Regions from separate parts of the Agarivorans sediminis genome, predicted to be linked through region 1. Evidence: predicted binding sites of a transcription regulator. Region 1 holds the regulator's gene; each other region holds the start of a gene.
The links. The regulator LexA, encoded in region 1, represses DNA repair genes until DNA is damaged. The targets are predictions, from matches to a motif close to TACTGTATNNNNATACAGTA.
Positions count from the first base shown of each region.

Region 2: a site for LexA is predicted at 851-870, ahead of imuA (translesion DNA synthesis-associated protein ImuA). Genes of this name have one in related genera too.
Region 3: a site for LexA is predicted at 1,070-1,089, ahead of M0C34_RS07650 (LexA family protein). Genes of this name have one in related genera too.

Region 1 is NZ_CP096670.1:167,305-169,563, forward strand. Features, by position in the region: gene M0C34_RS00805 (hypothetical protein) at 1-221, shown strand, start outside; gene lexA (transcriptional repressor LexA) at 607-1,248, shown strand; gene coxB (cytochrome c oxidase subunit II) at 1,577-2,259, shown strand, end outside.
Region 2 is NZ_CP096670.1:2,467,586-2,469,844, reverse strand. Features, by position in the region: gene M0C34_RS11180 (Y-family DNA polymerase) at 1-149, opposite strand, end outside; gene imuA (translesion DNA synthesis-associated protein ImuA) at 175-801, opposite strand; gene fbp (class 1 fructose-bisphosphatase) at 1,021-2,037, shown strand; gene M0C34_RS11165 (DUF1853 family protein) at 2,051-2,259, opposite strand, start outside.
Region 3 is NZ_CP096670.1:1,689,221-1,691,479, forward strand. Features, by position in the region: gene M0C34_RS07645 (DNA/RNA non-specific endonuclease) at 109-846, opposite strand; gene M0C34_RS07650 (LexA family protein) at 1,100-1,507, shown strand; gene M0C34_RS07655 (Y-family DNA polymerase) at 1,507-2,259, shown strand, end outside.

The DNA.
Region 1 (2,259 bases):
CTCGTAACGAGTTGTTGAGATCTTGGAGTGGTGAGTATGAGGGGGAGGCCGTCATGCTTGTCGAACTTAAGAGAGATGGGAAATATATCTTAGTTGTTGATGTCCAATATGCGCACGAGCGGCCAAATGAGGTCGCGAATCATATCGTAGGTCGGTTAAAGCAAGCGGGAGTTAAGTACGATATCGTGATTGAGTATAAGAGTTTTCTACGGCTGTCATAAATGAATTACCTAACAAGCGGTTGTTATCGCCCCGTTGGGGCTGGGACGGCCTTTCCGCTGCTTCGCAGCTCCAAGTCCGCCCCAAAACCGGGCGTTAACTCCGATCTAACCGTACTGAATCTAATCCGAACCACCGATATTTGAGCTAATAACGTAACACGCATTTGTCCAAAAATGAGTTAGCTCGGCTGTTCGTATCCGTCTATTACTCCAACCTCTACTTATTTGTCACGGGTGTCACGAAATATCGGGTGTAGTTTCAACGTAGCGGAAAGCATTTCAATGAAACTGAAACCTACACTATAGCTTGATCCTAGATAAAACCTTGCTTCATCGCTAATGCTGTATATACTAACAGTGTGCTGTATAAACTTACAGGTAGACTATGAAGCCCTTAACGCCCCGTCAGACCGAAGTGTTTGAACTTATTCAACGACATATATCAGATACAGGTATGCCGCCTACTCGTGCCGAGATAGCTAAAGAGCTGGGTTTTCGCTCGGCCAATGCTGCCGAAGAACACCTACGAGCCTTAGCGAAAAAAGGCGCAATTGAAATGATCCCTGGCGCCTCTCGTGGGATCCGCATTGCCGATGCCTATTTGTCTACACCGGCTGCTAATCAACAACCTGAAGAAGCGGGTTTACCGCTGATTGGGCAGGTTGCCGCTGGCGAGCCTATTTTGGCGCAAGAGCATGTAGAGTCTCACTATGCGGTTGATGCTAATTTATTTAAGCCGCACGCAGATTACTTGCTACGTGTGCAAGGGATGAGCATGAAAGACATTGGTATTATGGACGGCGACCTATTGGCGGTGCATAAAACCAGCGATGTTCACAATGGTCAAGTGGTGGTAGCCCGCTTGGAAGATGATGTCACGGTAAAACGTTTTGAGCGCGATGGCAAAATGGTTTATTTGCACCCTGAAAACCAAGAGCTCAGTACCATTGAGGTAGATTTAGAGTATCAGAGCATTGAAATTGAAGGCTTAGCAGTCGGCATTATTCGCACTGCCGATTGGATGTAAGCTTAAGTTTTACAATAGTTCCCGCATTTTAAAGCCCAAATCAATTTGATTTGGGCTTTTGTCGTTATCATCACATCTTTTATCTCTCGCAATAAAAAAATAAACATTTTATTTACAATTCCATAACTTAAAGGTTAATTTATAAGCAGTAGGTTGTGTTTAGCGGTTGCAACCTGTTGGTTCGGGGTGGGAGTTATCCCTTTATTCGCAGCCACTTCCTGATTTGGGAAGTTGTTGTCGTTGGCTACTAGCAAAGGAGAGCGCTGTGGGCCGATGGATACAGCTATTACTGCTGACATTCTTTACGTCGCAAGCATACGCGGAAGAAATGTCATTCAATTTACGTCCAGGTGTCACCTCAATAAGCGAGCAAGTCTATGGCTTGCACATGACAATTTTTTATATTTGTTGTGCAATTGGTGCTCTGGTGTTTGGCGCAATGTTTTGGGCCATTTTTCATCATAGAAAATCTAAAGGGGCCGTTCCGGCTCAGTTTCATGAAAGTACCAAAGTCGAGATTATTTGGACGGTCATCCCTTTCGTTATTTTGATTGGTATGGCGATCCCTGCGACTAAAACCTTACTCGCCATGGAAGATCCCTCCGATGCAGACCTAACGATTCAAGTTACCGGCTCGCAATGGAAGTGGCACTACAAGTACTTTGACCAAGAGTTAGAGTATTACAGTGTACTGGCATCTGATTGGGGCGAAGTGAACGGCAAGCTGAGCAAACGCGCTAATTATCTACTCGAGGTTGATCGGCCCTTAGTGTTGCCTGTGGGTAAGAAGGTTCGCTTCTTAATGACCTCTGAAGATGTTATTCACTCTTGGTGGGTGCCAGACTTTGCGGTTAAAAAAGATGCTAATCCAGGCTTTATTAACGAAGCGTGGACGATTATCGATAAACCGGGCATCTACCGCGGCCAATGTGCAGAGCTATGTGGTAAAGACCACGGCTTCATGCCCATTGTAGTGATAGCCAAACCGCAAGCAGAATACGATGCGTGGCT
Region 2 (2,259 bases), 2.3 Mb from region 1:
CAACCTAAATAAACACCGAGCTGGTAGGCAAAGTGGTTCAGTTGAATGATTTGTTTGTTGTGATGAATAGCCAAGGCCTGATTGGCAGGATACTCGCGTTGCAATAAGTCCAACGCGAGTTGAGGAAAATCAAGATATATCCAATACATGTGTCACTTGCATAATAAGTACCGGCTAGTTAAGTCGCGGAATGCTTTGCTCGTAGAGTGGAGCACCGCCGCGCCGCTTTAGCAGGTGATAGTTGATATGATTAGGCGCCTTACTTGGATGTAGGGCCATTCGTACACTGGCGCTAGAATTTTGCTGTTGTTGTTGCAGCGGTCGAAATAAATAACTTAGGCAATCGCCTTGTTCTGCAGCAAGTTGCAAGCGTCGACTGGCTTTTAAATCCAAACCGTTTAACCAACCTAGTACCGCACCACATGAGCCACTCTTTAAGGCCTGTTCAATGGTCCAAATTACGTCACTACATTGCTCGGGGCGAATAATAATAACTTTGCTAATGTCTACACCATGTTGTTGTAAGGCTGGCGCGTTAGGCATAAATGGCGGCGCGACCCAAATAATCCATCGAGACTGCTGACTTAACTTAGCTAGCGCTGGAAGCAGTAATTGCAACTCGCCAATACCATGATTTTCATAAAGCACCTCGGTGATGCCACCTTGTGGCCAGCCATGGTTAGGTAGTTGCTGGTCAAGCTGTTCAAAGCCACTTGCATGAACGTCAAGATGACTGCGTTGCCATTGGCTGCCTTGCCATACCTTGTTGCTTTGTAGCAGTTGTTCAATTTGTTGCGCCATTGTTTGCTCCATGCTTTAGTCAATGTCATTAAGTGACTGTGTTTTTATACAGTGTATGGATATACAGTAGTTCTTGATTGAAAGATTTGCAAATGTTTTTTTCGCCTATATGTATGACAATTAGATCTGAACGCTAGTAATTTTTCGTAAATACTTGCAAAATAACATTGATGACTGAAAAGGTTTTCAAGGAAAGCGTGCTTAAAAATAGGGATAAAAATGATAACTCTTGGTGAATACATAATAGAAAAACAACACCAGTTTCCCGATGCAACAGGGGAGCTAACCCAACTGCTGGGGGCTATTCGCTTAGCCTCTAAAGTGGTCAACCGTGAAATCAACAAAGCCGGCCTAGTTGATATTATTGGTTCGACTGGCGTTGAAAATGTTCAAGGAGAAGTGCAACAAAAGCTAGATTTATATGCTAACGAAAAATTTAAAGCGGCCTTAGAAGCCCGTGGTGAGGTATGTGGTGTAGCCTCCGAAGAAGAAGATGAGTTTGTTAGCTTTGACAGTTCACGGTCTATTGATAGTAAGTATGTGGTGTTAATGGATCCACTCGATGGCTCCTCTAACATTGATGTGAATGTATCAGTAGGTACTATATTTTCCATTTATAAACGTATTAGCCCTTGTGGTAGCCCAGCGGTATTAGAAGATTTTTTGCAGCCAGGTAACCGTCAAGTAGCGGCAGGTTATGTCGTATATGGCTCGTCTACTATGTTGGTATATACCACCGGACATGGTGTACACGGCTTTACGTGTGACCCTTCCTTAGGCGTGTTTTATTTGTCTCATGAGAATATGACCATTCCTGAAGATGGGGTGATTTACTCTATCAATGAAGGAAACTACCTCAAATTTCCAACCGGTGTGAAGAAATACCTAAAATACTGTCAGGAAATTGAACCAAGCACTAAACGTCCTTACACTTCTCGTTACATTGGTTCACTAGTGTCTGATTTTCACCGCAACTTGTTAAAAGGAGGCATTTATATTTATCCTTCTACGGCTTCAGCACCCACAGGTAAGCTGCGTTTGCTCTATGAGTGCAACCCGATGGCTTTCTTAATGGAGCAAGCCGGTGGTAAAGCCAGTGATGGCTTTAATCGAATCATGGATATCGAACCGATAGAGTTACATCAACGTGTTCCGTTCTTCTGTGGGAGTACCCATATGGTAGAAACAGTAGAGGGAATGATGCGCGAGTACTCGTCTGAAGAACAAAATAGTTAGCGGTTAATTCTGTTTATTCGACAGCATTTGCCCTGATGAGCCAATCATCAGGGCAAATAAATATTCGCCGTGGAGCCTGTTGGTTTTGTTTGGGTAAATAAAGCTGAATAGGCCCTCGGGTTAAGGGGATGTTATTCTGCCATTTATTCAGAGAATACCCTTGCGGGTTTAACCACTGCTGCTTACTTAAAGCATACCAATTGCTTTGGTGCATCGCTTGCC
Region 3 (2,259 bases), 1.5 Mb from region 1:
GCACCGATATTTGAGCTAATAACGTAACACGCTTTTGTCCAAAGACGAGCTAGAGCGTCTTATCCGTAGGTCGTTTGAGCAAGCTACCCCTAGATATTTGAATTACATTCAGCACCCTAGTCGTTCAAAAATTTCATTACTGTCAGCCAAGCCTCCAGGAATGGTATATGGCAAGGTAGTCCTTAATTCAGAGATTGTTTTCTTTGTTGTGCAGTAATTTGTATCTCTGGTTGTTTGTTGGCTCATGAGAAACGCGGCAGAGTTGCCTTTATCATCATATATAATCTTGTAGTAATCAGATGGTATTGCATGCGCTTCATCGGCTTTTGGTAAGCCTTCCATTTCGTTTCGGTAGAGCGGGCCTGTTATAACATATAGATTTTCTCGAAACCCAACAGCATCTCTAACTGCTTCCTCTAGGTTTTTCCATGGGCCCTGGTTTAAACCTTTCGCTTGAGGCGTAATATTGGATAAATAGTTAAGGGTAGGCCAGTAGCGACTTCCCACAAAACTAGCTAGTGGAGCTTGGTGTCCACGGTCAATATCGAGTTTACTTGACGCTCCACTATAGTCGTCTTTTTCCAGTCGCTCATTTTCATCGAGTAAAGGATTGTTTTTCCACGTTCGATTGGTTGTAGTGCCAAAGTTTAGTACATCTACTTCATAAGCCACCCAATCGGCAAACTGCGTTTTCTTACTTTGGGAGAGTGTGTATAGCCGTTCAAAAATGACGATATTTCCCTCAATATCAAGGCTTGGGCAGCCAATTGGGCAGTTTGGTGTGCGAAATTCAGAAGCGTTCACGTACCCCGAGACTAATAGCGGAATTGCTATCCATGCTTTCATTATAAATCCTTTAGATAGGGTGTAGTCCAAATCTAACATAACTATCAATATGGTTGTAAGTTGATAATTACTCACTTGAGCGTAATTGCATGCCTGACAGGTAGGCTTTGTAAAAACACGAACAGACATCCTCGAATCATTTGAAGTCTATGCGGGGACTGGCTCAAGTGACTCCTTATTACAGCAATTACTAGTTTCTCTTTTTGTATAACGTATCTATAATGGCTGTATGTATATACAGTTTTTGGTTTGAATGAAAGTAATCCCTATTTCCGCGAGTGCTGGTCTCACCGGTTTTGAGTCCCCCGCGACAGAATATTCACAACTCCCACTGAGTTTAGATGACCTGCTTATTGAGCATCCATCTGCCACATTTATCGGTCTAGCGTCCGGAGACTCAATGTTGGGTAGCGGTATACACGATGGAGATGTATTGATTGTTGACCGTCACGTCCATGTTGAGAGTGGCGATGTAATTGTCGCGAATATCAATGGTGAGTTTGTGTGTAAGATTATCGATAAATCAAGACGTATGCTGCTATCAGCCAACGAACACTATAGTCCCGTCGCAGTTAGTAGCTGTGATAGGTTCACTGTAGAAGGCGTCGTTATCCGCTCTATACGCTGTCATCGTCCCTCTCGTTTATTGAAACTGCTTTAATGTTTGCGCTTGTTGATGCCAATAGCTTTTATTGTTCATCAGAAGCTGTGTTTCGCCCTGATTGGCGCAACAAACCAATCATTGTATTGAGTAATAACGATGGTTGTGTAGTTGCTGTAAATCGTTTGGCCAAAGCTATGGGTATTGAGCGCTTTAAGCCGTTTTTTCAGATAAAATCATTGTGTGAAAAGCATGGTGTCATTGTGTGCTCGTCAAACTATGAACTATATGCAGATTTATCGATGCATATGATGCAAATCATTGGCGCATTTGCTCCGAGGCAACATGTATACAGTATTGATGAAACCTTCATAGATGTATCAAATGCCCGTGAGGCACTACCCTCGTTTGATGTTCTGGGAAAGCAAATCCGACGAGCTGTCTGGAAAGAAGTGCGTTTACCCGTTTGCGTGGGGTTTGGAGAAACGCTGACGCTGTGTAAGGTCGCTAATCATGCCGCTAAACGTCTACCAGGTTTCGATGGAGTGTGTGTGATTGAGAACAATGAACAAAGAGACCGCATTTTATCTAAAATGTGTGTGTCCGATGTTTGGGGAGTTGGACGAAAGCTAAGTGTACGCCTCAAAGACATGGGAATAACAACTGCGCTCAAACTTGCAAAGATGCCACCGAAACTTGCCAAGCAGCATTTCAGTGTAGAAATGGAGAGAACGATACTCGAACTTAACGGGGTATCCACAAAAGCATGGGATGAAGTTCGAGCGAACAAGCAGCAGATTTTCTCAACGAGA